DNA from 4 places in the Nonomuraea sp. NPDC049480 genome. Region 2 is predicted to be linked to each of the others. Evidence: riboswitches for the same ligand, from Rfam matches in the RefSeq annotation. Region 2 holds a riboswitch; each other region holds the start of a gene.
What was found. A riboswitch is a leader RNA that binds a small molecule or an ion and turns the genes downstream of it on or off. The one in region 2 is predicted to bind cyclic di-AMP.
Positions count from the first base shown of each region.

Region 1 (7,656 bases), on a different contig from region 2:
ACGGCCTCGTCGATCGGGAAGGTCCCCGAGGCCAAGGTCTACCGGTCCGAGCAGATCCCCGAGGCCCAGACCGGCGGCATCACCACGTACGCCGCCCGCCTCGACCTGCCCGCCACGGTCGGCGCCACGCTCCGCAGCGGGACCTGGCTCAACTCGGCCACCGAACGCTACCCGGCCGCCGTGCTCGGCTCGTCGGCCGCCCAGCGGCTCGGCATCGGCTCGGCCGGCCCGGACACGCAGGTCATCGTGGGCGGTGTCCGGTTCACCGTCGTCGGCGTACTGAACCCGGTCGCCCTGGCCACGGATCTGGACAGCGGCGTCATGATCGGCTGGCCGGCGGCCGAGGAACGGCTCGGCTTCGACGGGCACCCGACCACGCTCTACACCCGCTCGGAGGAGGCCAAGCTGGAGGCGGTACGCCAGGTCCTGGCCGGCACCGCCAACCCGGAGGCGCCGAACGAGGTGGACGTGTCCCGCCCGTCCGACGCCCTGGCCGCCAAGCAGGCCACCAGCCAGGCGTTCGCCAACCTCCTGCTGGGAGTGGGCGCGGTGGCCCTGCTCGTGGGCGGCGTCGGCGTGGCCAACACGATGGTCATCTCGGTCCTGGAACGCCGAGCGGAGATCGGCCTGCGCCGTTCGCTGGGGGCGACCCGCGGCCAGATCCGCACCCAGTTCCTGGCGGAGTCGCTGCTCCTGTCCGCGATGGGCGGAGGCGGCGGCGTCCTCCTGGGCACCGCCGTCACCATGGGGTACGCGTTGTACAGCGGCTGGCCGTCCGTGGTGCCGGCCTGGGCGACGGCCGGCGGTCTGGCGGCGACGCTGGTCATCGGCGCCACGGCCGGGCTCTACCCCGCCATCCGCGCCTCCCGCCTCTCCCCGACGGAGGCTCTGTCCACCCCATGACCACGGGCGCGCGTGCCTGGGCGCGCGCCCTATTCACCGTCCGCGTAACAGGTCGTCTTTCCGACGATCCGGACGCCGGGCTTCTCGCCGTGCACCACGGTCAGCTCGAATGTCAGCCGCGTCTCCGGGTGCCGCAGCACGGCCACGTCCTGGGTGTCGTCCCGCAGGTCCAGGTCGTCGACGACCTTGTCGTACCCCATGGCCTGGAGCTTCTCCAGCAGTCCCACGGACGCGTCCACGAGCTCGCTCTCGATCCGCAGGAACCCCCGCACCTCGCCCGGCACGCAGGAGTCGTCCTTCACCCGTTCGGTGGCCGGCATCCGCAACCCGGAGGCGCCGATCAGGAGGTCGGCGTCCGTGGTGAGCCGACTGGTGGCCGCGTCGAGCGTGGGTAACTCGGACGCCGCCGCACAGGCCGCGAGGCAGGCGAGCATCGCGGAAGCAGCGTAACGGCGGATACGCACGAGGGGACCATACCTAAGGCGATCCGTAGCTACGGGGCAAATCGCGCAAAAACCGCATATGCTACACCGTTTCCGGTGCTCATCTGGCGGCGGCTCTGAGCTTGGCGATCAGCCCCAGGTCGTCCACGCAGTGCCCCAGGCCGAGCGCCACGGACACCAGGGGCCGCTCCGCCCGCTGTACCGGCATGCACAGCGCCGCCCGCAGCCGCCGGCACAGCCCGCGCAGCAGCGCGCCGCCCCCCACCAGCACCGCGCCCTGCTCCCCGAGGTCGGCGGCCAGCTCCGCGGGGCAGCGCTCCACGATCCCGACCGCCGCCCGCACGATCGTCTCGACCGGCTGCCGGGTCGCCTCGTAGATCAGCTGCACCGGCAGCGTCGCCGCCCGCTCCCGGCCGGACTCCACGTCGCGGCCGCGCACCACCACCTGCCGCTGCAGCGGCTTCCACTCGGTGCCCGCGCGCCGCTTGGCGGCCTCCGCCTCGCGCTCGTCGATCAGCAGCCCGTGCTCGTGTTCGACGAGGCGGGCGATCGACAGGCTCATGGTGTGGCCGCCGCAGGGAACCGCGCCGGACGCCACCACGGCCCCGCGCGAGAGCACCGCGATCCTGGCCGCGTCGCGCCCGATGTCGATGACCATCCGCCCGGCGCAGTCCCTGACCGGCACACCCGCGCCCAGCGCCGCGGCCAGCCCGTGCGGGACCAGCAGGATGCCCCGCGCCTCCGCCTCGAACGCCATGTCGCGCAGCGCCGCCCGGTCGATCGGCGTGGCGTCCTCCGGCAGCGCCATGACCACGCGCGGCCTGGCGAACGGGTTCCGGTGCACCTTGCGCAGGAAATGCCGGACCAGGCGCCGGGTGAGTTCGCCGTCGGCCGGCAGGCCGCCGCTGATCGGCCAGCACGTCTCGCCGAAGCCGTCGCGGACCGCCTCCGCGCCATACCCGAGGACCCGGCCTGTCACGGCGTCGCGCGCGACGGCCGACGGCTCGTCGAGCACGATTCCCTTGCGCTTGACGTAGATCCGTGTGCCGGCCGCTCCGAGATCCATCGCAAGGTCGTGACCGAGGAGGATCATCGCCGTACCGGGGGGTGGACCATCATGCCGCTTCTGTTTCCGGATCTGCCCCAAGGCAACACCAGGAACGTAACGGTTCCCCTTTACCCCCGGGAGTCTCGGCCAGGCCGGTTTCGCGTCGTACGCGGCGTCATGCGAAGCTGTCAGTGTCCCCAACACCATGGAGGTCCTCATGGCGGAAACACCGGAGCCGGAAGTCAGCGAAACTCCCGAGGACGAGATGAAGCGCAAGTTCCGCGAGGCGCTGGAGCGCAAGCGCAACCAGCATGCGGGCGCGGGCGAGGGTGGCAGGGGCGGCGACCCATCCAAGATCCACGGGGGGGCGCACGGTCCGGCTGCGAGTAAAAGATCGTTCAGGCGCAAGAGCGGCGGCTGATGCTGGTAGTTGGAGGGGGTACGGCCTGCCGTACCCCCTCTTTTCTTTGCCCACTTAGGTAGATCTTCTGTCCGATTCGTGATGAATCGTTTGCGTATGTCCGGAAAGCCTGGTTAAAGTGTGGGCCAATTACATAGCCGAATCCCGATCGATCGGGAACCGGGGACCCACCTTGTTGGGGTGAATCCGGCCACGCGCCGGTAGGGCATCTCCAAGCCCGAACCCGTCAGCTAACCCGGTAGGCGTGATGGAGAGGACACCCCCAATGATGTACCACCGCGTCGTACCCCCAGACAGGGCAGTAGTGCCGGCCGCCTCCTGATCGGCCCTTTCCCTCAGGCTCTTTCCGCGCCCCGCGCAGTCACCATGTCAGGCGTTCTGCCCGGCTGCGCCAGTTTTCCGTGAGCGCGTGTCCCTGTCCCCTCGCAAAGGACCTCACTGCTCTATGTCTGCTCGTTTTGGCCTGCGTTCCTTCGCTCTGTTCACCGCATCCGCCGTAGGTGCGCTGACCATTGCCTGCGTGGCGGCCCACGCCGACTCCGACAACGACGAGAAGATCCTCCTCAAGGGCTCTACCACGGCGTCCTACTTCTGGGACGACGCCTCCGGCCGCGCCGGTGACACGGGCCTGCCGGCCAGTGGCAAGCGCATGCAGAAGGGCATGGCCGCGAGCCCGAGCTGGCCGCTGCTGACCGAGGGCTACGTGGTCTACGAGGGCAAGAAGCTGCCCTTCTTCGTGGGCGACCGCGGCCCCGGCGAGCCCTCCAGCCGTGGCGTCATGCTCGACCTGGACGCCAAGACCTTCGCCGAGCTGACCGGCGGCAGGTTCAACCCCGACACGCTCGGCGTGGACGGCGTCGGCGGCCAGGGTCACATCGAGGTCGACTACGTCATCACCAAGTGGGGCGACGGCGTCGGCAAGAAGAACCACCCCGTCGCCTTCTCCACCCGTGCCTGGGCCAAGAGGGACACCAATCCCGCCAAGCCCCCGCAGGTCATGGCAGAGGAGAAGCCCGAAGAGACGCCCGAAGAGACGCCTGAGGAGCAGCCCGCGGCTCCCGGCAAGGCCGTCGCGGCCCCGCCTCAGAAGGCGGCTCCCGTACAGGCCGCCCCGGAGGGTGAGGTCGAGGAGTCCAGCGCCGTGGGCAGCGTCCTCCTCGTGGGCGTCCTGGCCATGGCCGGCGGCGGCGCGGTGCTCGGCGGCGAGCGCTTCCGCAGGCTCATCAGACGCTGACTTTACGATCGGAGACCAGAATGTCATTCTGGTCTCCGTGACCACCCGCGTAACCGCCAACGGCATCGACATCGCCTACGAGAGCTTCGGCCCGCCCACAGGACGACCCCTGCTCCTCATCATGGGGCTCGGCGCGCAGCTCATCCACTGGGACGAGGAGTTCTGCGAGCTCCTCGTCGAGCAGGGACACCACGTCGTACGGTTCGACAACCGCGACGCGGGCCTGTCCACGCACTTCCACGACGCGGGCGTCCCCGGACCGGGGGCGCCCGCGCCGTACCTGCTCGACGACATGGCCGACGACGCGGCCGCCCTCATGGACGCCCTCGGCTGGCCCGCCGCCCACGTGGCCGGCGCGTCGATGGGCGGGATGATCGCCCAGACGCTGGCCATCCGGCACCCCGGACGTGTGCTCAGCATGACCTCGATCATGTCGACGCCCGGCCCCGACGTCGCCCCGCCGGCGGAGGCGGCGGTCTCGGTGCTGATGGCCGCCCCGCCTCCGGACCGCGAGAGTGTGCAGGCCCAGGCGGTGCGCACCTGGTCCGTCATCGGCTCGCCCGGCTACGAGCTGGACCGCGAGCGGATCACCACGATGGCCGGCCTGGCGTACGACCGGTGCTTCGACCCGGCGGGCACGTCCAGGCAGCTCGCCGCCATCATGGCCTCCGGCGACCGTACGGAGCGGCTCGCCGGGGTCGCCGTGCCCACGCTGGTCCTGCACGGTGAGGCGGACCTGCTCGTCCCCGTCGCGGGCGGCCATGCCACAGCGGCGGCCGTCCCCGGCGCCCGGCTCGTCACCTATCCCGGCATGGGCCACGATCTGCCGCGCCCCGTCTGGTCCGACATCGTCACCGAGATCACCAAGCTCACGAGCGCGTGAAGACGGAGGCGGCCCCCGGCCGCCTCCGCCGGCGGTCAGACCTCCAGCTTCTCCTCGATGCCGCGGAGCTGGTGCCTGGCCATCGCCAGGTTGGCGCGCGAGCGGTCGAGCGCCAGATAGAGGAACAGCCCCTTGCCGCCGCGCCCGCTGATCGGCCGGATGATGTGGTACTGGCCGCCCAGCGTGATCAGGATGTCCTCGATGCCGTCCTTGAGACCCAGCGAGTCCATCGTGCGCAACTTGGCCTTGACCACCTCGGTGTTCCCCGCGGCGGCGACCTGCAGGTCCAGATCCTTTGATCCGCCGAGAACGCCCAGCGCCATGCCGCTGCCGTGGTCGACGATCGCGGCTCCGATAGCGCCGTCGATCGACATCATCTCCTTGAGAGAGACGTCCATGCCCGCCATGCTTCCTCCCTTTCTGTCGGGGATGGTTAGTGCTTGCGTGCTGCGACGGCGGCCACCGCGGCCGCCGTCTTCCTGCCCTCCAGCCGGAGGAGCCCGACGTTCGAGCCGGGCCCGGCCAGGACTGTGAGGACGATGGTGGGGCCGGCGGCGTAGAAGGCCACGAAGCCGGCGGTGCCGGAGATCAGCGTCTCCTCCAGTGCGCCCTGGCCGGTCATGGCCAGCATCCGCCTGCTCATGGCCATCAGCGCCGCCGAGAGCGCCGCCGCCTGCTCGCCTACGTCCGCCGGGAGGTCGCAGGCGATCCGCAGGCCGTCCACCGTGCAGGCGACGCTGCCGCTCACGTCCGGCGTGCGCTCGCGAAGGAGCGCCATTTCCTCCAGAACCTCTTGTCGTAGCTCCACCCGTGGTCTCCTCCTGAGTGAGGGGAACCTCACGACAGCTCCTCGAGCGCCGTCTTCAGCCGCATCAGCAATGTCAGGTCGGCCGGATCCGCGGTCGTGTGCGGTCCCAGCGGCAGCGGGGCGGCCTGTGGATCGTGCGGCGGCCGCTCGCGCTCGTCGCGGGTCCGCCTGGGTAGAGCGCCGCCCTCCGGAGCGGATGCGGGCAGGGCGAGCAGCCCGGCGGCCGCCAGTCTCCTGACCGCCAGCAGGACCGAGTAGCCCGACCGTCCGATCCGCTTGGCGAGCTGGAGTGGCGTCGCCTGGTGATCGGCTCGGACGATCACCTCCCACTGGACGCCGTCGAGGGCCACCGCATGCCCGGGCAGACGTGCGGCCGGCCGCACCGGGAGCGTGTCCGCCTCCGCCGAGGGCCAGGCCTGTGCCAGTTGGGCCCGCCGCCGGGCGCATTCGCGCACCAGCCCCGGCACGTCGAAGAACCACTGCCCGCCCAGCCAGTGCTCATCGCCGGGCCGGAACTTGGGCCTCGTCCCGCTCGCCGGCAGCAGGAAGAACGCCGCGTCGAGCACGACGCCGAGCACCGCATACTGCAGTTCGCCCGGCGTGACCGGCCCATCCTCCAGCAGGCGGACGCAGCCGCCGTCGGCCTGAAGCGCACGCAGCGCCGCCTCCGTCATCCGGCCCCTGGCCACGAGCAGGCGCTCGACGGTCGGGGTCTGGGCGCACTCCATGTAAGTCACGCGCCCGTCGGACAGGAAGATCGTGCCGCTCCTGCCGACCCGGAGCGCGCCTGTCGAGCGATCCCGGGCGAGCCCGGCCAAGAGGGTGTCCAGCCTGGTCATCGGTTCACGTCGTGAGGCAGGCGGAGATGGACCGCAGGCGGTGCCTGGCCAAGGCCAAATTGGATCGTTCCAGGTCGAGGCGCACGTAGATGACCATCGGCCCCTTGAAGGCCGTCTCCAGCAGCCGGAGCAGATGGTGGGCCTTGTCGGTCGTGACGAGCATGTCGTCGATGCGCACGACCTCGTCCGGGCGCGAGCGGGCCAGGCCGTCGGCGGTGGCGCGCAGCGCCTCGGCCAGCGCGGCGGCCGACCGGTCGGCGTTCACGCCGGAGGCGGGGCGGAAGGCCACCGCCATGCCGCTGATGTGGTCCATCAGCATGGCGTCCTGCGCCCCAGGTATGGACATGACCTCCGCCAGACAGGCGTCGATTCCGAGCATGTGACCTCCCTCGCCGTCAGTGGGACAGAGACAGCGTAGGAGTGCGGGATCGGACCGAAGCGTGAGCGGATGCTGGAGTTAAGGTTTTGTACGGCTATGGCGTAGAAAAACAACACCGATGCGCATGACTATGCGATTTATGAGGCTTTCTCGCGGTAGCGAAGGATTTCGGCCACGTTCTGCTCCGCCCACCTGGTCACCACCGAGACCGGCTCGTGCAGCGAGCGCCCGAGGTCCGTCAGCGCGTACTCGACCCGTGGCGGCACCTCGGCGAACACCTCCCGCGTCACGAGCCCGTCCAGCTCCATGGCGCGCAAGGTCTGCGTCAGCACCTTGGGCGTGACCCCGCCCATCCGCGCTCGCAGCCGGGTGAACCGCATCGGCCCGCCGATGAGGCTGAGCAGGACCAGCACCGACCACTTGTCGCCAATCCGGTCCAGAACCACCCTGGTCGGACAGTTCGGGTCGAAGACATCACCGGTATCCATAAGGCACCTATAGCACGATGAAGTAACCAGTATCCAATGGATACTGTTGGGCGCATGAAGATTCTTCTCTTTGGCGCGACCGGCATGATCGGCCAGCGCATCGCCGCAGAACTGGCCGATCGCGGGCACGAGGTGACCGGCGTCAGCCGCTCGGGCGCCCCCGTCAAGGGCGACGTCCACGACGCCGCCACCCTGGCCAAGGGCCACGAC
Region 1 is NZ_JBITMD010000024.1:26,760-34,415, forward strand. Features, by position in the region: gene ACIBX3_RS45730 (ABC transporter permease) at 1-903, shown strand, start outside; gene ACIBX3_RS45735 (hypothetical protein) at 933-1,367, opposite strand; gene ACIBX3_RS45740 (rod shape-determining protein) at 1,447-2,412, opposite strand; gene ACIBX3_RS45745 (DUF5302 domain-containing protein) at 2,612-2,815, shown strand; cyclic di-AMP (ydaO/yuaA leader) riboswitch at 2,941-3,075, shown strand; gene ACIBX3_RS45750 (hypothetical protein) at 3,261-4,049, shown strand; gene ACIBX3_RS45755 (alpha/beta fold hydrolase) at 4,087-4,932, shown strand; gene ACIBX3_RS45760 (hypothetical protein) at 4,968-5,339, opposite strand; gene ACIBX3_RS45765 (roadblock/LC7 domain-containing protein) at 5,366-5,740, opposite strand; gene ACIBX3_RS45770 (hypothetical protein) at 5,770-6,579, opposite strand; gene ACIBX3_RS45775 (roadblock/LC7 domain-containing protein) at 6,584-6,958, opposite strand; gene ACIBX3_RS45780 (winged helix-turn-helix transcriptional regulator) at 7,096-7,446, opposite strand; gene ACIBX3_RS45785 (NAD(P)-dependent oxidoreductase) at 7,501-7,656, shown strand, end outside.
Region 1: another riboswitch for cyclic di-AMP. It lies ahead of ACIBX3_RS45750 (hypothetical protein); the one in region 2 lies ahead of ACIBX3_RS33620 (glycoside hydrolase family 25 protein).

Region 2 (7,656 bases):
GCGAGCAGACCGAGCAGATCACCGCCGAGGTGGACGCGGCCCGGCAGGCCGGCCTGCCCGCCTCGTTGGTGACCGAGACGGGTCTGCCCTTCGACGTCGCGGCCGCCGTCCGGGTGGAGAACCAGGCGCAGTTCCATCCCCGCAAATATCTGCTCGCCCTGGTCCGGCAGATCACCCGCAGCGGCGCCCGGGTGTATGAGCGCACCCGGGTGATGGGGCTGGAGGAAGGCGAGCCGTGCCGGCTGGCGTGCGAGAACGGCACCACGGTCACCGCCGCTGATGTGGTGGTGGCCACGCACTACCCGGTGTTCGACCGGGCGCTGCTGTTCGCCCGTCTGCAGCCGCGGCGTGAACTCGTGGTGGCGGCTCCCATCCCAGCTGAACAGGACCCTGGCGGTATCTACATCACTACGCAGCACAACACTCGGTCGATCCGCACCACCCCCTACCGCGATGGGCGGCGCCTGCTCATCATCACCGGTGAGATCGCCTCCCCAGGCTCCGGCGACGCAGGCGAACGATTCCACCGGCTCGCGGCCTGGACCCGCGAACACTTCACCGGTGTGAACATCAGCCACCGATGGGCGGCCCAAGACAACGCCACCACCGACCACCTGCCGTATGTGGGGCACTTCCACCCCGGAGCCGAACACGTCTACGTCTCCGCGGGATTCAGCGGCTGGGGCATGAGCAACGGCGTCATGTCCGGCAAACTCCTGGCCGCCCTCATCACCGGCCAGGACCTGCCGTGGGCCAAGCTGTACGACCCCCGGCGGCTCCACCCCCTGCGTGAGGCCGGCCCCATCGTGAAACTCCAGGCCAAGGTCGCACGCCACTTCATCGGAGATCGCCTGCGCTCCACCCACGCCGATTCGGTGGCCGACATCCTCCCGGGGGCAGGTGCCGTGGTCCGCATCGGCGGGCAACGTTGCGCCGTCTACCGCGACACGGCCGGCGCCGTTCACGCGGTCTCCGCCACCTGCACCCATCTCGGCTGCATCGTGGCCTTCAACCAGGCCGAACAGACCTGGGAATGCCCCTGTCACGGATCCCGCTTCGCCACCGACGGAGCGGTTCTGCACGGCCCGGCCACCCGGCCACTGGAACCGATCGACCAGGACGAACCGACGTGAGCTTCCTCCTGCTCCACGGGATCAGGCCGCCCGTCAGTTGACGATCCGAATCTCGGCGGTGAGGGCTCGGCTGGTTAGCTCGTCGAGCTTCCGGGTAGGCGCAATCTCGTACAGAGATGTTCGAGTTATGTGACGGAGGTCGGCATGTCGGAGCGGACCGCGATCGTGATCGGTGGTGGGATCGGCGGGCTCGCCGCGGCGGCAGGGCTGTGCCGTGCCGGGTGGCGAGTCACCGTCTTCGAGCAGGCGCCGCGGTTCGCGCCGGTCGGGGCGGGGATCGCCCTTGCTCCGAACGCGGTCCGGGCGCTGGACTGGCTCGGGGTCGGTGACGCCCTGCGGGAGTGCAGCGTGGCCACCGGCGCCGCCGGGGTACGCACACCCTCCGGGCGGTGGCTGCTGCGTACCACCGTCGAACAGCTCACCGCCCGCCACGGCGTTCCCGCGTACGTGCTGCACCGGGCCGACCTGCACCGGATGCTCGCCGAGGCGTCCGCGCGAGCGGACCTGCGCACCGGGCACCGGGTCACCGGCGTGGGAGGCGGGGAGGTGCGGTTCGTCGCGGACGGGCGGTCCGGGACGGCCTGGGCCGATCTGGTGGTGGCCGCCGACGGGGTGCACAGCCTCACGCGCCGGGTGCTGTTCCCCGGCCATCCTGGTCCGGCGTACGCCGGGGAGATCACCTGGCGCGGCCTCGCCCCGGCGGACGCGGCCCCCGCCGGCCTGCCCGGAGCGTTTCAGACCTTGGGGCGCGGCCAGGGGTTCGGGGCGCTGCCGCTGGCGGACGGCCGGGTGTACTGGTTCGCCGACCGCACCGCCCCGGAAGGTGCCCACACCGGCGACGACCTGGCCGCCGTGGCCGCCCGGTTCGCCGGCTGGCACGATCCCGTTCCGGCCCTGCTGGCCGCCACCCCACCGGATGCGCTGCTGCGCCACGACATCTACCACCTGGCCACGCCCCTGCCCAGCTACGTCGCCGGGCGGGTCGCGCTGCTCGGCGACGCCGCCCACGCCATGACGCCCGCCCTCGGCCAGGGCGCCTGCCAGGCCCTCGAGGACGCGGTCGTGCTCACCGCGCTCGCCGCCGGCTCGGCGGACCTGGCCACCGCGCTGGCCGCCTACGACCGTGCCCGCCGGAGGCGTACCCAGGGGCTGGTCCGCGCCTCGGCCAGAGCGGGCCGCCTCCTCAACCCCGGGAACGCGCTGGCCGCCCAGGTGCGTGACGTGGTGACGTGGGCGCTGCCCACCGCCGCGTTCCTGCGCGCGACCAGCGGCACTTTCGGCTGGCAGACGCCCGCCCGGCCCCACCTGACGAGCCCGACCGGCTCCACCCCTTGACGGAGACGCCGGAGCGCCCACGTCGCGCCGCCCGGGCGGCTCTGGCCGCGACCGCCCCGCTCAAGTGAGTACTTCGCACCCGTGCCTGACTGTCCCGCGTGCGATTTGAGTGAGTTGAGAGGCGTTTGTGCGCAAATTGGCCAACGACCGATATGTCGCCCTGCCGTAAAGATTCCTCCAAGCCCAGGTCAAGTCATGCGTGCCGCTCTGCAAGCGACGAACTTGCCCGCGAAATGGCGGATCCCTTGCCGGAAGCGGGGTTCCGGAGCCGCCTGGAGGGGCGAACTCGGCGACTGCCGGTTTGTCCACTTGTCAGTATTTTGGTTGATGCATTATGTTGTGCACCATACGTCCGGTTTATCTGGTCGTTACTTTGACCTCGCATACATCACAGGTCTGTCTGTGACCGCTGAATCCGCCTGTGGGCGGAACCGGGGACCCAGTCGTTTCACTTGGGGTGAATTGGCACCGAGGTGCCATAGGGCAGCTTCCATGTCCGAACCCGTCAGCTAACCCGGTAAGCGGTATGGAAGCAAGGAGAACTCCCTACCGATGGCCGCCCATCGTCTTACCCCTGCCCCGAAGACCGGCATCGCCCGAACGGCCACTCCCGGCATCCTGGCCAAGTACGCTGCCGCCGCGCTGCTGGCCGTGACCACCGCCGTAGCCGGTGTGTCCGTCGCCGGTCCCGCGCACGCCGACAATGACAAGCTCGTCTACGGCCAGGACGTCTCCAACTATCAGCCGGCGCACGACTGGGCCGCCAGTGACGCCAAGTACGGCATCGTCAAGGCGACCGAGGGCACCTCTTTCATCGACCGCGCTTTCGTTCGTCATTGGGATGAAATGGCCCGGCTGAACATCGTCCGTGGCGTCTACCACTACGGTCACCCGGGCAACGACCCCGTCGCCGAGGCCGACTTCTTCCTCTCCGTCGTCGACAAGCAGCCGGGCAAGACCGGTGACCTCCTGGTCCTGGACCTGGAGACCACCGACGGCAAGTCCGTGGCCGAGGTCAACGCCTGGGCCAGGAAGTGGCTGGAGCGGGTGAAGGACAAGACCGGCATCACCCCGCTGTTCTACTCCGGCTGGAACTTCGCCGGCACCTACGGTCAAGGCCTCGGCCAGTATCCGCTGTGGGTTGCCCACTACAGCAAGGCAAGAGGCGCGGTCACGCCGCCCGCACCGTGGAAGACGTGGACCATCCACCAGTACACCGACAGCCCGGTGGACCAGAACGTCACGTCTGTGAGCCTGGACCAGCTCCGCGCCTTGGGCCGCAAGTAACGGAGTCCCTGGTCGCGCGGCACGCTCGTGCGTGCCGCGCGCCGCCCCCCAGTGCTGCGTACGCATTGCGCCCGACCGGTCTTCTCAAAAGTTCCGTCATCCGGGAATACCCCTAGGGGGTATGGATGCTTGAGGGGGCGTCAGGCCTGCTGGAGCGGGATTCCGGACAGGCGCTCGTCTTCTTCAAGGAGACTGCAATGAGAAAGCTGCCATTGGCGATCTGGGCGATGGTCGTCGGAGCGTTCGCGATGGGCGCCGACGAGTTCATCGTCGCGGGAGTCGTCCGCGAGATCGCCCAAGCACTCGATGTCACGATCGGTGCCGTCGGCGCCTTAGAGAGCGTGTACGCCCTCGGCGTCGCGATCGGCGCCCCCGTGTTCACCGCGCTGGGCACCAGGTTCGGCAGGCGGTCGATGCTCCTGACCACCACCGGGGTGTTCCTGCTGGGCAATCTGCTGTCCGCACTCGGACCGGCGTACGGGACAATCATGGCCGGCCGGATCGTGTCGGCCATGGCCCACGGGGCGTTCCTCGGCATCGCCGCCGTGTACGCCGCCGAGCTGGTCGAACCCTCACGCAAGGGACGCGCGGTGGCCATCGTCTTCTCCGGGCTGACCGCCTCCACGATCCTCGGCGCGCCGATCGGGGCCGCGGTCGGCCAGGCGCTCGGCTGGCGGTTCACGTTCTGGACCCTCGTGGTCTTCGGCGGGATCGCGCTTCTGGGCCTGCTGGCCTCGCTCGGCCGTGCCGCTCCCGCGACGCACGCTCACCACGACCACGCCGCTGAGGCTCACGAGGGGCATCACGGGCCAGGTCACGGCACTCAGAACGCCGCACAGCACGGCGGGGACCACGGTCCGCAGCATGGTGCGGAGTTCGAAGGGCTCGACGCCCACGCGCTGGCCCACCTGGGCGGCGGCGGACAGGGGCCGACCATGCGGGAGCAGCTGGCCGCGCTACGCCGCCCCGCCGTCTGGGGCGCGCTCCTGACCACGATGCTCGGCTACGGAGGCGTCTTCACCAGCTACGTCTACCTTGCTCCGCAGATCACCGAGGTGACCGGGTTTGAAGCGGGATGGGTGACGCCGCTGCTCCTGCTGTTCGGGATCGGCCTGTTCGCCGGCAACCACCTCGGCGGCAAGCTCGCCGACCGGGCCGTCATGCCTTCCGTGATCGGTACCGTCGCCGCTCTGGCGGTCACCTTGTTCGCGATGACGCCGGCCATCGAGAGCAAGCCGGCGACTGTCGCCATGATGCTGGTCTTCGGCACCGCAGCCTTCGCCGTGGTCGCCCCGCTACAACTGCGGGTCATGACCGCGGCGGGCCACGCACCCGACGTGGCGTCAGCCGCGAACATCTCCGCTTTCACGCTGGGCAGCGCCATCGGCATCTACCTGGGCGGCGAAGCGATCGACGGCGGTCTCGGCCTGAGCTCGGTCAATTGGGTCGGCGGCCTGCTCACCACGGCCGGGCTGGCGACCGCTCTGGCCACGTGGGCGCTGCTGGACAGGCGCCGGCAGCCTGATCACCACGATCACCAGGCACCGGTCACGACCACGCACCACCACCACTGAAGGCACGACACGAAGGATCTCCCCGCGCACGGCTGCGGGGAGATCCGCCGTCCTGCCCATCACCCGGGAGCGCGGCTCTTCAGCGCAGCGACTGGGCGAAGTGGAACAGGCCCGCGGGGTCGTAGGCGGCCTTGACTTCCCGCAGCCGCGGCAGGTTGCTCCCGTAGTACGCCTGCGCCCAGTTCTCCAGGTCGGCGTCGGGGTAGTTGGGGTAGACCGCGCCTGAGGCCCACGGCGACACCTGTTCCCACGACCGGCACAACCAGGCGTGCGCGTCCCGTCTGCGGCTGTCAGTGGCGCGGAATCCGACCTGGACGGCCTGCTTGAGCAGGAAGCGCGGGGCGCGGTGGACGAAGGCACTCGCGTCGGGGGCGACACGGGCGATGGCACCCGCCCAGGGCACGAATTCCAGATCCCGGATCTCGCCGTACACACGGTCGGCGGCCAGCCGTCCCAGCAGGTCCTCGATGGCCGCCCGGGGCAGGTGCCCGTCGAAGAAGCCCGACTTGTTCAGCCGCAGCCCGGGCCGCTCGCCGTACGGCAGCTCCGTGACGGCGCCCGACCCGCCGTCGGCGTAGGCGTGGTGACAGGCGGCCGCGGCGCCCTCCAGGCGGGTGAGCCGGAGGCGGTCCAGCGGCACGAGGTCGCCGACCAGCTTCCTGGCCTGCTCGTCCGGGCCGGCGACGATGCCGAAGAGCACGGCGTAGGGCGGTTCTTCCGGCAGGTCGCCGGAGATGACCGCGATTTCCAGGTTGACCTCGTCCGGCGCCTCGGGCGCCCATTGCTGCCATGCGTCGACGAGATCGGCGGCGCGGCCGAAGTCGCAGATGGCCTGGACGGCGGTGAGCGGCACGATGGGCCGGGTGCGCAGCGTCATCCGCGTGACCACGCCGAAGTTTCCGCCGCCGGCTCCGCGCAGCGCCCACAGCAGGTCCTCTCCCGCCTCGACGCGCCGCCCGTCGGCCAGGATCACACGCGCCGCCAGCAGATGGTCGGCGCCGAGCCCGTACAGGCGGCTGAACACGCCGTATCCGCCGCCCAGGACCGCTCCGGCCACGCCGACCGAGGGGCACCAGCCGCAGGGCACCATACGCCCGCTTTCGGCCAGGCGCCGCGCCAGCTCGCCGATCAGCACACCGGGGCCCACCCGCACGCTCTCCGCGCCGACCTCGATCTCCTTCATCGCGCTGAGGTCGACGAGCAGCCCGGTCGTGGAGGAGTGCTCGGCGAAGCTGTGGCCACCGCCACGCAGGGCGAACGGCATGCCGCGGGCACGGACGAGCTCCAGAACGCTCATCACGTCCGCTTCCGAGGCGCAACAGGCCACGGCCGCGGGCAGTTCCTCGGTGAGCGTGCCGAGGAAGGCCTTGCGCCGGGCCTGGTAGCCCGGCTCGCCGGGATGGATCATGCGCGGGCCGGTCATCGGCGGGCGGGCTTCCCGGTCTGCAACGCGTACAGCTCGGCGTAGCGCCCCTGCAGTGCCAGCAGTTCGTCGTGCGTGCCCTCCTCGGCGATGCGCCCCTGGTGCAGCAGGTAGATGCGGTCGGCGTGCCGTACGCTGGTCAGCCGGTGCGTGATGAGCAGGATGGTCCGTTCCCCCGCGATCTTGCGGAGCGTTTCGTAGACGGCGTACTCCGCCTTGGCGTCCAGCGGTGCGGTCGGCTCGTCCCAGATCAGCAGGGACCCGTCGCGGAATAGCCCGCGGGCCACGGCCAGGCGTTGCCACTGCCCTGCCGACAGTTCGTGACCGCCCCTGAAGTGTTTGGACAGCAGGGTGTGCCATCCGGCGGGCATGCCGGCGATGACATCGTCGGCCGCGGCGAGCGAGGCGGCCTCGCGCAGGACGTGGTCTCCCGGGTCCGGGCGGTCGTGGCGGCCCATGCGGACGTTGGTCCTCGCGTCGTGCGGCCAGCGGACGGGGTGCTGCGGAACCAGGACCACCCGGTCGGCCAGGGTGTACGGGTCCAGGTCGGCGCTGTCGAGCCCGTCCCACCGCACCGTGCCGGCGGTGGGCGCGTAGAGCCCGGCCAGGAGCCTGGCCAGCGTGGTCTTGCCGGATCCGTTCTCGCCGACCAGCGCGATCGTCTGGCCGGCGTGGATGGTCAGGTCGATCTCGCGCAGCGCGGGGCTCCGGCTGCCGGGATAGGTGAAGCCGACGCCGTGCAGGGTGATGCGTCCGGGAGAGCGCGGTGCCGTCGTACCTCCCGCCGGTCGCTTCCTGACGTCGGCGTCGGCGAGGAAGTCGTGGTAGTCGGCAACGTACAGGGACTGTTCGAACAGGTGGTTGGCGGCTTGGGCGAGCTGTCTCAGCGCCGCGGCCGCCACCC
Region 2 is NZ_JBITMD010000013.1:207,209-214,864, forward strand. Features, by position in the region: gene ACIBX3_RS33610 (FAD-dependent oxidoreductase) at 1-1,133, shown strand, start outside; gene ACIBX3_RS33615 (FAD-dependent monooxygenase) at 1,278-2,468, shown strand; cyclic di-AMP (ydaO/yuaA leader) riboswitch at 2,866-3,007, shown strand; gene ACIBX3_RS33620 (glycoside hydrolase family 25 protein) at 3,021-3,755, shown strand; gene ACIBX3_RS33625 (MFS transporter) at 3,953-5,329, shown strand; gene ACIBX3_RS33630 (FAD-binding oxidoreductase) at 5,409-6,752, opposite strand; gene ACIBX3_RS33635 (ABC transporter ATP-binding protein) at 6,749-7,656, opposite strand, start outside.

Region 3 (7,656 bases), on a different contig from region 2:
ACGACCACGGTCTGCGCGAACTTGTCGGCGAACGTCTGCTGCAGGGGCTTGTCCCACAGCATGGAGGCGCCGTTCAGGGCGCAGACGAGGCCGGCGAGCACGGGTCCGAGGGGCAACCAGTACAGCAAATAGCCGCCCCACGTCACGGCCGCCCGCTTGAGTGCCACGTCGTTGGGGATGCCGCCTTGCGGCACCGTCCCGCCGACCTGCACGACCTTGATGCCCATGATCATCTTGCCAAGCGTCTGACCCCTCATCTTGTGCATGAGGAAGTCGTAGCCGACATAGACGACCGTGATGATGATCGCCATGATGATGCCGAGGACGAACGAGCCGATCAGGCCCGTGGAGGCGCCAGTGGCCGAGTTGTAGCTCGCGAGCAGGACGGCGGTGAAGATGGCCGTCAGCACGACCATGGCGATGCCGAAGATGACTCCGTCGACGATCCTCGCCACCAGCCGCTGCCACCACTCCGCCAGCGGAGCCGGCGCGCCCGGCGGCTGCATCCCGACCGGCTGGCCGTAGGGCTGGCCGTAGCCCGGCTGCCCGTAGGCGGCCTGCTGCGGCTGCCCGTAGGCCTGGCCCTGACCGTACTGCTGCTGGTCGCCGTACTGCTGCTGACCATACTGCGGCTGGGCGTATCCGGGCTGGGACTGGGGCTGCTGCCCATAGCCCTGCTGCGGCTGCGAACCATATTGCTGCCCGTAGCCCTGCTGCTGGCCGTAGCCGGGCTGGGACTGTGGCTGCTGGCCGTAGCCCGGCTGGGACTGCGGCTGCTGGCCGTAGCCCGGCTGCTGTTGGCCGTAGTCGGGCTGGGACTGAGCCTGCTGACCGTAACCCTGCTGCTGGCCGTAGCCCGGCTGGGACTGCGGCTGCTGACCGTAGCCCTCCTGCTGAGCGCCGTACTGCCCGGAGGCGGGCTGCTGGCCGTAGCCGGGCTGGGACTGGGGCTGCTGCCCATAGCCCTGCTGCGGCTGCGAACCATATTGCTGCCCATAGCCGTGCTGCTGGCCGTAGTCCGGTTGGGACTGTGCCTGCTGACCGTAGCCCGGTTGCTGCTGGCCGTAGTCCGGTTGGGACTGCGCCTGCTGACCGTAACCCTGCTGCTGGCCATAGCCGTGCTGCTGGCCGTAGTCGGGTTGGGACTGAGCCTGCTGGCCGTAGCCCTGCTGCTGGCCGTGCTGGGGCTGGGAGTACTGCTGTTGCTGCTGCCCATAGCCCTGCTGACCGTACTGGGGCTGCTGACCGTAGGGGTCGTCCGCCCGGTAGCCGACCACAGTCGCGTCGGGATCGGGCTCGCCAGGGTGGCGGCCCGTGTTCTGCTGCCCGTAGTGGGGATTGCCGGGCGCAGAATTCTCGCCGGATTCGTCCTGTGGATACGGCGGCTGTCCGGTGCTCACCGTGTCACCTCGCTTCGAGTGCGCATGTGGCACGTGTCAGGACACATGCCCTGTGCTGCCCAACGTATCGACATAGGTATCAACAATCACCTTTCCATCTAGTCAAGGTCCGCGTCACCCGATGTCAGGTGGAGCAGCATGCGGGTGTTGCCCAGGGTGTTCGGCTTCACGTGTTCCAGGTCGAGGAACTCCGCGACACCCTCGTCGTACGAGGCCAGCAGTTCGGCGTAGACCTCGGGTGAGACCGGCGTGCCCTGGATCGGGCGGAAGCCGTGCCTGGCGAAGAAGTCGACCTCAAAAGTCAGACAGAATACACGCTGCAGCCCCAAATCCTTCGCCTGCTGTATGAGCGCCGAGACGATCCGATGGCCGACGCCTCTGCCTCGGCACTCGGGGTCGACGGCCACCGTGCGGACCTCGGCGAGGTCCTCCCACAGGACGTGGAGCGCGCCGCAGCCGACGACCCGCCCGTCCAACTCGGCGACCCAGAACTCCTGTACGTCCTCGTACAGCGTCACCGTGGTCTTCTCCAGGAGGCGGGGACCCGCGCCCGCGTAGGTGTCGACCAGGCGCCGGACCATGCGTACGTCGGGCGTGCGGGCACGCCGGACCACGACCGCGGTCTCGGGCACTGTCAGTTCGGCCACCTGCTCCATGGCTCTCCAGAGTACAGATGTCATTACGGCTCGGCCCTAACTCCCACGTCTGGCCCCATCCTGTGACATGTCACGGTCAACCCAGGCCTGGGCTCGGTCTCTCCTGGGCCCACGGCAGAACCGAGGACAAAGAGGACATAAAGTCTGTTCTGCACGATAGATCACGAGATCACCCCGTGACCCTTCAGTTGTGAAACCTCTACAGATCGAGCAGTTCTGGTTGAGCACGAACCCGGAGTGCATTAGTGTCCAGCGACAACGTTCCCCGCGTGTAGCGCGCGGGCGACACGCCCAATTCCCGTAAGGGGAGCCGGGGACCCGCCGGTGGCGACCCTCCGAACGCCACCATTGGGGTGAATCCGAGTTCTTCGGTAGGGCTGCTCCGGCCCGAACCCGTCAGCTAACCCGGTAGGCGGCAATGAGAGGAGCTCGGTTGGTGAAGCGCAAGAACCGTGGGGAGAAGTCGGCGGGCACGAACGCCCGCCCTCCGGAACGAGCCTGGCGCCGCCTAGGTGTGGCAGGCGTCACAGTGGCCGCGCTCCTGTTCGCAATCCCCATGGGTCCGGCGTCCGCCGACCCGAAGCCCTCGCTCAAGGATCTCTCCGAGCAGGTCGAGAAGCTGCATGTCGAGATCGAGACGCTGACGGAGCAGTACAACGGCCAGCGGGAGAAGTACAAGACCGCGCAGAAGGCCGCCGACGCCGCCCAGAAGACGCTGGCGGACAGCGAGGCCGATCTCGCCGCCAAGCGCGCCAAGGCCGTCCTGCTCGCCCAGAACGCGTACATGACCGGCGGCCTGAGCAGGGCGCTGGCGTTCACCTCCTCAGGGGATCCGGAGAAGTTCCTCGACCAGGCCGCCACCACGTATGCGCTGGAGGTGGAGCAGGGCGAGGAGTTCAACCAGCTCGCCAAGGCCATGGACGCCGCCACCCGCGCGAAGGCGGGCGCCCAGACGCGCATGGAGGAGCTGCAGAAGATCGTCGACGAGCTCGACACCAAGCGGGACAAGATCACCAAACTGGTGAGCAAAGCGGAGAGCAATCTGTTCAGGCGCGCCATGGGCGAGGCCGGCCAGTCCGGCAGCCGCGCTGTGCGGATCAACCTGCCGATCCCCGGCAACGGCAAGGCGGCCCAGGCCGCGAGGTGGGCGCTCACGCAGCAGCTCAAGCCGTACGTCTGGGGCGCCGAGGGCCCCAGTTCCTACGACTGCTCAGGCCTGGTGATGGCGGCCTTCCAGCGGGTGGGCATCTCGCTGCCGCACTACACCGGCAACCAGTGGACCGCAGGACGGCACATCTCCAAGTCCGAGCTGCGCCCCGGCGACCTCGTGTTCTTCTACAGCGATCTGCACCACGTCGGCATCTACCTGGGCGGAGGCATGATGGTGCACGCCCCCCGGACGGGTGATGTCGTGCGCGTCGCGTCGATCGAAAGGCGGCCGTACGCCGGCGCGGTGCGCATCGCCGACTGATCGTCAGATCAGCTGGCGGCGAGCTGCCCAGGCCACGGCCTCGATGGCCGTGGCCACGCCTATGCGGTCGCAGATGCCCCGTAACCGCCGGCGTACCGTCCGTCCGCTGATATCCAGACGTCTACCCACTCGATCGACCGTAACCCCTTTGGCAAGCTCCGCCAGTAACGCCAGATCCGCATGGCTCAGCTCAACGCCTTCAGTGAGCACATCCATCGGGAGCCCTCCCCCCCAACAGCAGAAATCGGACCGCACAACGGGCCGAAGCCGCTCGTCTCGCAGACGGTAAACGCATCCAGGAAAGGTCGTCAAGCGTGATAATCGCCTCCCTTGACGAACGCTATTGACATGATCCCTTATATGTGACGTACTCGCCATATGGTGACGGGACCCGTGGCGCGTGATGAGCGATCTCATTGATCAGCCCGGCGCATCGTACCCGCCGTCGATGGGCCCGGTCGACGTTCTCGGCTTCGATCCCTACGATTCGGATTTCCCGCGTGAACCGTACGCGTGCTATCGCGAAATGAGCGCGCGGAGCACGGTCTTCCGTACCTGTGCCGGATTGCTTGTTGTCACCACCCATGAGCATTGCGGAGCGATGCTCCCCGACCCCCGCTTCGGGCATGGATCCGACCCGCTGGCCAGAAGAGACGCAGGTCAGCCGGTCGAGTCGTTCCTGCGGACGGACCCGCCCGACCACACCAGGCTGCGTGCCCTGGTGAGCAAGTCGTTCACACCGCGCGTGCTCGAACGGCCACGCCCCCGCATCGAAGAGATAACCGCCGAACTGATCGGCGCGCCGCCGGATGAGGCGGACCTGGTTTCAGCATTCGCCTATCCGCTGCCGATCATGGTCATCACCGAAATACTCGGAGTGCCTCCGAAGGATCAGGAACGCTTTCGCGGCTGGAGTGAAATTCTTGCGCACGGCCTTGACCCGATGCTTACAGACGAACTCGTATCGGAAACCGGCCGGGCCGGAAGGGAGTTTCGCGGCTACTTCCGCGGCCTCCTGGCGATCAGGCGGGCACGGCCGGGCTGCCGTCGCGGCTCAGGCGCTGACGGCGTCGTAGCGCTCCCTGGCTTGCTCCACATCCTCGATGTGCGCCTCGGCCCAGCTCTTGATCGCGGCCACCAGCGGCATCAGGCTCTCTCCCAGCGGGGTGAGCTCGTAGTCCACCCGTACCGGCACCGAGGGCGTGAGCGTACGGGTGACCAGGCCGTCCCGCTCCAGGCCACGCAGGGTCTGGGTGAGCATCTTCTGGCTGACGCCCGCGATGCGCCTGGCCAGATCGCTGTAGCGGCACGGCCCCCGCTCCAGCGCGGTGAGCACCAGCGTGACCCACTTGTCGCTGAGGCGGTCGAGCAGCTTTCTGGAGGGACACTGGGAGAAGTACGCGTCGAACGCCTGCCTGGCCACCTCGCGCCGCTCCGCCGCCGTCTTCGTGGCCATCCGCTCGCTCCTTACGGTTTGTTACGCACTTCCAGGTGCCTTCTTTCCAGAAGAGAGTAACTCTTCCTAGGGTCGCAGGCATGACGAAGACGACCATGCGTGCACTCATCGGCGGCTCCGGCGCTCCCCAGTTGGTGGAGGTGCCGCTGCCGCAGGCAGGACCCCGGCAGGTGCGGATCAGGGTGGCCGCGGCCGCGGTGAACCCCTTCGATCTCGCCGTGGCGGCGGGGACGCTCGCCGACTACGGCGTGGCGCGGCGACTGGACTCGTACGGGCTCGGTTTCGACGCGGCCGGGACCGTGGACCAGGTGGGCGACGGGGCCGTCTTCCGGGTGGGCGAGGAGGTGATCGGGCTCGCCGCGCGGCTGGAGGTGCCCACGAAGGCGCAGGCCGAGTACGTGGTGCTCGACGCGGAGGCGGTGGCGCGGGCACCACGCGGGGTCCCGGCCGTGGAGGCGGCGACGATCCCGCTCAACTCGCTGACCGCCTGGCAGGCCCTGGACAGGGCCGGAGTGGGACCGGGGCGGACGCTGCTGGTCACGGGGGCGGCCGGGGCCGTCGGAGGGTACCTGGTGGAGCTGGCCGCGCTGCGGGGCGCCCGGGTGGTGGCCGTGGCGGGGGCCGGGGACGAGGAATTCGTACGGGGGCTGGGTGCCGAGTGGTTCGTGGCACGCGGTGAGTCCGTGGCCTCGGCAGTGCGGGAACGCGTGCCTGGAGGTGTGGACGCCGCCGTGGACGCGGCCGTGCTGGGGCTGGCGGCGCTCGACGCGGTGCGGGACGGTGGGGCGTTCGTGGCGCTGTCGGCCGGTGTCGCTCCGGTCGGCCTGCGCGGGATCGACGTCGCCACCGTGTTCTTCCGTGCCGACGCCGATCAGCTCGGCGAGGTGGTGCGGTTGGTGGAGGCCGGGCGGCTGACGTTGCGGGTGGCGGAGGTGTGCCCGCTGGAGAAGGCCGCGGACGCCCACGCCCGGGTGGCTTCGGGCGGCGTCCGCGGCCGTCTGGTCCTCGTCCCCTGACCGGGGTACGCGCGCCCTGCCGCCGACGTGTCAGTGGGTGGGCTTGACCAGGGGGAACAGGATCGTCTCGCGGATGTTCTTGCCGGTGAAGGCCATGATCATCCGGTCGATGCCGGCCCCCATGCCACCCGTCGGCGGCATCGCGTACTCCAGCGCCGTCAGGAAGTCCTCGTCGAGCTGCATCGCCTCGAGGTCTCCCCCGGCGGCGAGCAGCGACTGCTCCGTCAGCCGGTGGCGCTGGTCGATCGGGTCGTTGAGCTCCGAATAGGCCGTCCCGAGCTCGGTGCCGAAGCCGATCAGGTCCCACTTCTCCGTCAGCAGCGGGTTGTCCCGATGCAGCCGGGCCAGCGGCGAGGTCTCCAGCGGGTAGTCCATGACGAATGTGGGCTGGACGAGCGTGTGCTCGACCAGGGCCTCGAAGAGCTCCTGCACGAGCTTGCCTGAACCCCACTTCGGGTCCCAGTGGATCTCGCGCCGGTCAGCGATCTTGCGGAGCTCCTCCAGGGTGGTGGAGGTGGTGATCTCCTCGCCGACGGCCTCGGACACCAGCGTGTAGAGCGGGATCCTGGGCCAGGCGGCGCCCCCCAGATCCACCTCGACCCCGTCGTGCACGACCACGGTGGTGTCCAGGGCGGCCATGACGGCCTTCTGGTACATCCGCTGCGTCAGGTCCGCCATGTCGTTGTAGTCGAGGTAGGTGCCGTACGCCTCGACCATGGTGAACTCGGGGTTGTGCGTGGAGTCCGCGCCCTCGTTGCGGAAGTTGCGGTTGACCTCGAAGACCTTCTCGATGCCGCCGACCACGAGCCGCTTCAGATAGAGCTCGATCGCGATGCGGAGGTAGAGCTCCATGTCGTAGGCGTTGATGTGGGTCTTGAACGGCCGGGCCGTCGCGCCGCCGTGGATGGGCTGCAGCATCGGCGTCTCGACCTCGAGGTAGCCCTCCTCGTGCCAGAAGTCGCGCACCGCGCGCACGGTGGCGCTGCGGATGCGGGCCATCTTCCTGGCCTCGTCATTGACGATGAGGTCGAGGTAGCGCTGGCGTACGCGGGCCTCGGGGTCGGTGAGGCCCAGATGCTTCTCCGGCAGCGGGCGCAGGCACTTGGCCGTGATCTGCCAGCTGTCGGCCAGGATCGACAGCTCGCCCCGGCGCGAGGTGATGACCTCGCCGACCACGCCGACGTGATCGCCCAGGTCGACGTCGCGCTTCCAGCGGGCGAGCGACTCCTCGCCGACCTTGTCCAGCGAGATCATGACCTGCAGGTCCGCCTCGCCGTCCCTGAGCGTGGCGAAGCAGAGCTTGCCGCCCACCCGGCTGAGCATCACGCGGCCCGTGACCGCGACCGTGTCACCGGTGGCGGCGTCGGGCTCCAGGCCCTGGTATTTCTCCCTGACCTCGGCGTTCGTCGCCGTACGGGGGAAACTCACCGGGTAAGGGTCGACGCCTTCGCTGCGAAGGCGGTCGAGCTTCTCCCTCCGGATGCGCATCTGCTCGGGAAGTTCGTCGCTCACATCAACAAAGAGTAGGGGATACGGCGAACTGCAAGGGCTCGTCGGTCCTCTGCAGGAACGTTGCAAGAGAACTCTCTTATCAATATCTCACGAGCTCAGGGGGGAGCCGGCAGGGAGCCGGCCCAGGGGAGCTTCAGGAGAGAAC
Region 3 is NZ_JBITMD010000010.1:103,005-110,660, reverse strand. Features, by position in the region: gene ACIBX3_RS28045 (RDD family protein) at 1-1,400, opposite strand, end outside; gene ACIBX3_RS28040 (amino-acid N-acetyltransferase) at 1,499-2,056, opposite strand; cyclic di-AMP (ydaO/yuaA leader) riboswitch at 2,335-2,486, shown strand; gene ACIBX3_RS28035 (NlpC/P60 family protein) at 2,493-3,527, shown strand; gene ACIBX3_RS28030 (LuxR C-terminal-related transcriptional regulator) at 3,531-3,743, opposite strand; gene ACIBX3_RS28025 (winged helix-turn-helix transcriptional regulator) at 4,582-4,983, opposite strand; gene ACIBX3_RS28020 (NADP-dependent oxidoreductase) at 5,064-5,999, shown strand; gene lysX (bifunctional lysylphosphatidylglycerol synthetase/lysine--tRNA ligase LysX) at 6,030-7,511, opposite strand.
Region 3: another riboswitch for cyclic di-AMP. It lies ahead of ACIBX3_RS28035 (NlpC/P60 family protein); the one in region 2 lies ahead of ACIBX3_RS33620 (glycoside hydrolase family 25 protein).

Region 4 (7,656 bases), on a different contig from region 2:
CACCGGCACGAACTCGGCTTCCTCTCAGCCGGCGACGCCCGTCACCACGGCTTCCGCCTCGACGGAACCGTTCGGGACGCAGCTCGGGAAGCCCGTGTCCTTGCCCGGCGGATCGGGCGCGCCCGCGGCGCTGAGCGCGAGCGGGGCGGGCGTCGCGTGCGGCACAGCCAACGGGACGGTGCTCGCCTGGGACCTGAACACGGCCGCGGTCACCAGGCTCGGCGACGGCGGAGGCCGTGCGACATCCGTGGCGTTCGGCCTGTACAACGGCGACACCGTGGTGGCGTCCGGGCACTCCGACGGCAGGATGCGCTTGTGGAGCCCTTCGGGCCGGAGCCTGGCCTCGCGCCGGGCCGGGGACCCGATCATCGCCGTGGCGGTCGTGGGCCAGCGGGCGATCGCGGTCTCGCAGAAGTACGACAACATGAAGGACTACCGCGGCACCGTACGGCTGTGGGACATCGCCACGGGCAAGCAGATCGGTGCCACCAGCACCGAGCACTGGCAGGGCATCAGAGGGCTGGCGTTCGGCTGGCTCGGCGACGACGACGTGCTGGTGACGGGCGACGGCAAGCAGACCATCCGGGTGCGCCGCCTGTCCACGGGAGTGGTCACGCGCTCGTTCGACGCCGGCCGGATCGGCGGCATCGAGCTGCTGGCCTGCGGCGCGTGGAAGGGCAAGCCCATCCTGGTCTCCACCCACCTGGACGCCACCTTGCGGGTGTACGACCTGGCCACCGGTAAGCGCAGGAAGAAGTGGACGTTCAGCGACCGGAGCCCCGACGACCGGGGCGCGACGGCGCTGGCCGCGGGGCAACTCGGGGACGTGCCCATCGCGGCCGTCGCGCACGCCCCGTGGGGCGGCGAGGTCATCGTCCGCGTCTGGAATCTCGACACCGGCGACGTCATCGGCGTGCTGGGGCCCGGGGAGGGCGGGGCGATCCGCACGCTGGCGCTGGCCGACCTCGCCGGGCGGCCGGTCATCGCAGGCGCGGGCGAGGACGGGTTGCTGCGGGTCTGGAGCCTGGGTCCCGCCTGACGCTCATGCGTCCCGGCTCGTCACATCACCGTCTGTGGCGATGGCGGACGCGCCGCCTGCGCCGCCGGCCCAGCGCCCAGCCCACCGCGAGGAACACCGCCCCGATCGGGGTACGTGCCAGCCTGCGCAGCAGCATGGCCTTGAAGAATCGTTTCATGTCGTCCTTCCCTGCCCGCAGCAGGGCTTGCGACTCGTTGCTGTTGTGTGATGTCGTGCCGCATCGTCATCAAGGAGGCGTTGTCATGCCGTTCATCGTCGATCTGACCAGCGGGACCGTCGAACGCGCATACCGCGCCGGCGAGCCCGGCCACTACGGCGGGTCCATCCTCGGATTGCGGCTGATGGCCGAGCGCACTCCTGCCGGGCTGGATCCCCATGACCCGCGATCGTTGTTGTACGTCGCGGCCGGGACGCTGGGCGGGACGCGGGCGCCCGGGCTGGCCAAGGCCGTTTTCCTGGCCAAGTCGCCGTTGACCGGGGTGGCCGGGGAGGCGCATGCGCTGGGGCCGTTCGCGGCCGGGATGCGGGGCGCCGGGGCCAAGGCCCTGGCCGTCACCGGCCGGGCCGAACGGCTCTCCTATCTGCTGATTGAGGGTGGCGAGGTCTCGTGCCACGAGGCCGGGGAGCTGCGCGGGCTGGGCACCGCCGCCACGACGGACGCGTTGCGGACCCGCCATGGAAGGGACGCCCACGTCGCGGCGATCGGGCCGGCCGGGGAGAACCTCGTGCGGTACGCGAGCGTCGTGACAGACCACGCCTACGCCGCCGGCCGGTACGGGATCGGCGCGGTGTTCGGGGCCAAGAACCTCAAGGCGATCGTGTGCGTGGGCGACGCGCCGGCCGAGGTCGCCGATCCGGAGGCGGTCGCGGCGATCGACGCCTACTACCGGGACTCGCTGGCCACCAACCCGCTGGCCGCGCTCCAGGTGGGTGAGCCCGGGTTCGCGGGGTGGGTGGGCGAGCCGCCCGCGCCCGGGTACGCGGCCGTACGGAACTTCTCCGTCACGGGCGCGTCCGGCCTGCGGGTTCCGGAGGCGCGGGACTACGACGGGCGGGCGGTGGCGATCAGCGGCGCCTGTCCGGGGTGCCCGAACGACTGCCTCAAGGTGTACGCCCCGCCGTCCGCGGGCGAGCGCCGGTCGGGCGGGCTCGGGCAGGAGGCGTTCCTGTCGCTCGGGTGGAATCTGGGGATCGACGACCTCGACGCCGTGCTGGAGGCGAACGCCCTCTGCAACGATCTCGGGCTCGACCAGGTCTCGCTGGGCGGGACGCTGGCCTTCGCCATGGAGTGCGCGGAGCGCGGGCTGCTGCCCGGCGGGCCCGCGTTCGGGGACGCCGCGGCGCTGCCCGGGCTGATCAGGGACGTCGCGGCTCGCGCGGAGGAGCTCGGCGCTCTGCTGGCCGAGGGGGCGGCTCGGGCGGCCGGGCGGCTCGGGCCCGAGGCCGCGCGGTACGCGATGACCGTCAAGGGCGCCGAGCTGCCCTGCTTCGACCCGCGCATCCAGCCGGGGATCGGGCTCGGGTACGCCGTCGCCCCCAACGGCCCCCGCTACGACGCCCTCGAGCACGATCTCGACTTCGATCCCGTCGCCGGGCTGGTCTACAGCTTCCCCGAGGCGCGGCGGATCGGGGCCGAGCCCGCCCCGGCCGGGCAGGTCGACGCCGAGCGGGGGCGGCGGAGCGCCCGGCTGCTGCGGCTGTGGAGCGGGCTGGACGCGCTCAACCTGTGCGTGTTCGCCTCCTCCCCCACCAGGCCGCTGACCATCGACCGCCTGACCGCGCTGGTCACCGCCGTGCTGGGCCGGGACTTCACCCTGGAGGATCTCCTCGGCGCCGGGCAGCGGCGGCTCGACGAGATGCGCGCGTACGCCGAACGCGAGGGCATGGGCGCCGGGCGCGACGAGTTGCCCGCGCGGATGCACGAGGAGCCGGTCGCCGAAGGCCCCCACAAGGGCGCCGTGCTGGACCGGGAGGCGTTCGGGCGGGCCCGCGACGCTTTCTACGCGGAGCTCGGCTGGCCGAGCGGCATCGGGGCGAGCTGATGGTGCACTGCTACCGCATGCTGGGCTCGGTCGAGGAGGCCGAGGACCTGGTGCAGGAGACGTTCCTGCGGGCGTGGAAGGGGCTGCGAAGCTTCGAGGGCCGATCGTCGCTCCGGGCGTGGCTGTACCGGATCGCGACGAACGCCTGCCTCGACGCCCTCGACGGCCGGGCGCGGCGCGTCCTGCCGCACCACCTGGCGCCCCCGTCCGATCCCAGCGTGGACCTGCCGCCGCGCACCGACGTCCCCTGGCTGCAGCCGTTCCCCGACCGGATGTGGGAGCCGGCCGCGCCCGGCGATTCCGGGCCGGATGCCGTGGCGGTCTCCAGGGAGACGCTGGAGCTGGCGTTCCTGGCCGCGATCCAGCACCTGCCGCCCCGGCAGCGCGCGGTGCTGATCCTGCGTGACGTGGCCGGCTGGCCGGCCAAGGAGGTCGCGACGCTGCTGGAGGGCAGCGTGGCCGGCGTGAACAGCGCGCTGCAGCGGGCACGGGCGACGATGCGCGAGCACCTGCCCGAGCACCGCATGGACTGGGCGCCGGCGGCCGAGCCGTCGCCGGAGGAGCGGGCGGTGCTGCGGCGGTACATGGACGCGATGGAGCGGGCCGACCTCGCCGCCGTGGCCACGCTGCTGGCCGCCGACGTGCGGGCGACGATGCCGCCGTTCCCGATGTGGTTCCGCGGGCGGGCGGCGGTCATGGCGTCGCTGGAGGCGAGCTGGGACGCCGACGCTCCCTGGTACGTCGGATCCTTCCGCATGGTGCCCGTCGGCGCCAACCGGCAGCCCGCGGCGGCGGCCTACGTCCGGGCGCCCGGAGACACGACCTTCCGCGCGTTCGCGGTCGGCGTGCTCCGCATCGAGGCGGGGCTGATCACGGAGATCACAGCCTTCCACGACACCGGCCTGTTCGCCGCCTTCGGCCTCCCCTCCGAACGCGACCGATGAGTCCGCACCATGGCGGTTCGGCGCACTCCCAGTCGGCAACCGCACCTTCCACACCGGCCTGCGGAGCCGGGTGCGCAGGTTCGGATCCTGCACGGGGGCACGCAGAACACGGGAAGCATCTTCGGACACTCATCATGCAGTGCCGGCGGCCGCGCAATCGAAAGACGGGGCCGATTCGCCTTCTCGTACGCAATGGTGAGCCGCGGGTGGAAGCGACGGCCGGCCAAAACTTTACCCAATCCCAAACCCGCTGCCAGCACGGCATTTCAGGCCTCCTGGCAGGCCGACACACCGATATCCGATTTGCCCCTCTTGTGTCATCTTTGGGATATATGTACCTTTTGCGTAATCGCGGCACATGTCCAGGCGAGCTTCTCGTCACATCATTGCCGCTTCGTTGACCGGACCGTGCGTTCGTCCTGGAGATCCTCAGGGCAACGCCCGGCCGCCGAATCCGCGCCTCGCGGAGCCGGGGACCCATCCTCTTTTCGGGGTGAATCGGACGCCAGCCCAGGCTGCGCCCGTAGGGCACTTCCACGCCCGAACCCGTCAGCTAACCCGGTAGGCGGCATGGAAGCAAGGAGTCAATGCCCTCATGCCCAAGCCCCGGCTTGCCGCAATCGCCCATACCCTCAAGAACCAGCTCGATCTCCCCAGCAAGCGCTTCAGCCTCGTCATCGGCGGTGCGATCCTCGCCGGAACCACCGCCATCACGGGCGTGACCGGCACGGCGCTCGCCTCGTCCATCGAGCACAGCTCGGTACACGAGGCTCACCCGGAAACCGCATCACTCACGTACGGCGTGGACGTCTCCAGGTACGAGTCCGACTTTGACTGGAACGCCAGCCCGGCCGAGTTCGGCATCATCAAGGCCACCGAAGGCACGAGCTTCCGCGACGCCTCGTTCGCCAGACACTGGCGTGAGATGGACAAGAAGGGAATCGTGCGCGGCGCCTACCACTACGGCCACCCCGGCAACGACCCCATCGGCGAGGCCGAGTACTTCCTGTCCATGGTGAACTCCCAGCCCGCCAAACCCGGCGACCTGCTCGTCCTGGACCTGGAAACCAGCAACGGTAAGTCCGTCGCCGAGGTCAACGCCTGGGCCAAGGCATGGCTGTCGCACGTGAAGACCAAGACCGGAATCACCCCGATGCTCTACAGCGGCTGGAACTTCGCCAACGCCTATGGCAAGGGCCTGGCCGAATACCCGCTGTGGGTCGCCCACTACAGCAAGCCCAAGGGCGAGCTCACCCCACCCGCCGACTGGAAGTCCTGGACCATCCACCAGTACACCGACTCCCCCGTCGACCAGAACGTCTCCGCACTGACCCCCGACCAACTGCGCAAGCTGGGCCGCCCTGCTGTCTGACCGAGCAGACGGAGATGGCAGCGGCCATCACCCGACGGTGGAGGTTGGGACAGCCGCCCGCGTGCCCTTTCCGACCTTCACCGCTCCACTTCTGCCCCGCAATGCATCACGGGCACCTGGCGACGCGCTGCTCGGCCCGCGCCTGCAGCGAGGCCGGCAGGCCGCTCCGTAAACCAGTCAGCTCCTGGGACGACAAGAGCACGGCAGCACCACATGGGCATGGTCAGGAAGGACAACCAGAACGCCTGACGAACTCACTCACCCGCTCCCCGGGAAAGTCCTCTGCCCGGAACGGCTGAACCCGCATGAAGAACCCGGTCGGTGCGATGCGCTTCACGCACGTCAACGCGTATCCGACGCGATTTCGACCGGTACTCAGCACGTGGGACATGAGCAGGTCCCTTAGTTCCGCCTGGCTGATGGCCGGCCAGTACAGGTGCACGCCGTCGACGGTCTCCCGGTCCAGGAGCCCTGCGCGGCGAAAATCGCCCCACGAGGCCATCCCATCCAAACTCCTATAGCATATAGTAGATCAGACGAGTGAGCTGGTCGACACCTTCGCGGCGCCCTTCGAGCGGTTGCTCCGCGACGGCGTGCTCGATGGCTCGCTCCGCGAAGTTCCTCCCACCGTCACCGCCACAGTGCTGTGCAAAACCGCCGGCTGGGGCTATGTCCACCTGCGCGCCGGCCACGAGTGGCCGCCTGAGCGCGCCAGGGACGCCGTCGTCGACCTGGTCACGAACGGCCTGCCGCCGTAAGGCGTTCCTACGACGCATCATAGGAGCCATCCCGTATGCTCTGACCATGAGGTCAACGGAGGCGGGACGGCCGGCGGGCATGCTGCCGCGTCTGCTGCTCCTCGTCCTCCTCATGCTGGGGGTGGCCGCGATGCACACGCTCGGCCACCTCGTCGGCCCCGACGCGCCTCAGCCGTCCGCCACCGGCATGCTCCATGCGGAGGGTGCGCACTCCCCCGTGCCGGACTCCGGATCCGGCGATGCGCCGAGCGGGGCTCCCGACCCGGCGTCCGTCTGCCTGGCGATCCTGGCCGCTCTCCTCATCCTGGCACCGCTGGGTCCGCGCATCGCAGGCCTGGCCGGCGCCTGGCTGCGATCGCATCCCGGATGGCGCGTATCACGGCGGCTTCGCGGCCCGCCTCCTCTGTCACTCATCCTGACGCGCACGGTCGTGCTGCGGACGTAGGCGTTCCGGCCCGGACCGCTGGAGCCGTCATGCCCAGCCTCGTCCGGTCTCCGCCCGTCCGTCAGCGCAAACGTCAGCGAGGCATCAACCATGCAGCAGATCACTCGGCGCGTCCTGTTCCGGGGCGGTCTCGGTCTCCTGGGCGGGGCCGCCCTCACCGCCTGCGACCAGAACCGCACCCCCACCTCCTCCCCCGCCTTCATCGGCCCGGCCAGCGACCAGGTCCGCGCCGCCGAACAGGCCCGCCGTCCCGGCGCGGTACGCGACTTCACCCTCGTGGCCGCCGAGAGCGAGGTGGATCTCGGCGGCCTGACCACACGAACCTGGGCCTACGACGGCCGTATCCCCGGCAGGGCGATCCAGGTGAAGGCCGGCGAGGTGATCCGCGCCCGCCTGTCCAACACCCTGCCCAAAGACACCAGCATCCACTGGCACGGACTGGCGCTCCGCAACGACGCCGACGGCGTCCCGGGCGTCACTCAGCAGCCCGTCGCGTCCGGAGCCACATACGTCTACGAGTTCACCACTCCCGACCCGGGCACGTACTGGTTCCACCCGCACACCGGCACCCAGCTCGACCGCGGGCTGTACGCCCCGCTGATCGTGGAGGACCCGAACGAGCCGCTCACGTACGACGGCGAATGGATCGTGATCCTCGACGACTGGCTGGACGGGGTCACCGGCACGCCGGACGAGGTGCTCGCCGAGTTGTCCGGCGGCATGGGGGGCATGGACCACGGTGGCGGTACGCCGGAGGAAATGCCGGGCACGGATCACGGCGCCATGACTCCGTCCCCCTCCGGCACGGCCAAGCACATGCTGATGGGCGCCACCAGCCTGCTGCTCGGCGGGGACGCGGGCGACGTGCGCTACCCGCACTTCCTGCTCAACGGGCGGATCGCCACCGCACCGGAGACCTTTCGCGCCAAGCCCGGCGCGCGGCTGCGCATCCGGATCATCAACGCGGGCGGCGACACCGCCTTCCGCGTGGCGCTGGCCGGACACCGGATGACCGTCACCCACTCCGACGGCTTCCCCGTACAGCCGATCGAGACC
Region 4 is NZ_JBITMD010000009.1:200,258-207,913, forward strand. Features, by position in the region: gene ACIBX3_RS26485 (WD40 repeat domain-containing serine/threonine protein kinase) at 1-1,039, shown strand, start outside; gene ACIBX3_RS26490 (DUF6203 family protein) at 1,065-1,196, opposite strand; gene ACIBX3_RS26495 (aldehyde ferredoxin oxidoreductase C-terminal domain-containing protein) at 1,282-3,081, shown strand; gene ACIBX3_RS26500 (RNA polymerase subunit sigma-70) at 3,081-4,025, shown strand; cyclic di-AMP (ydaO/yuaA leader) riboswitch at 4,462-4,608, shown strand; gene ACIBX3_RS26505 (glycoside hydrolase family 25 protein) at 4,621-5,397, shown strand; gene ACIBX3_RS26510 (hypothetical protein) at 6,202-6,600, shown strand; gene ACIBX3_RS26515 (multicopper oxidase family protein) at 6,691-7,656, shown strand, end outside.
Region 4: another riboswitch for cyclic di-AMP. It lies ahead of ACIBX3_RS26505 (glycoside hydrolase family 25 protein); the one in region 2 lies ahead of ACIBX3_RS33620 (glycoside hydrolase family 25 protein).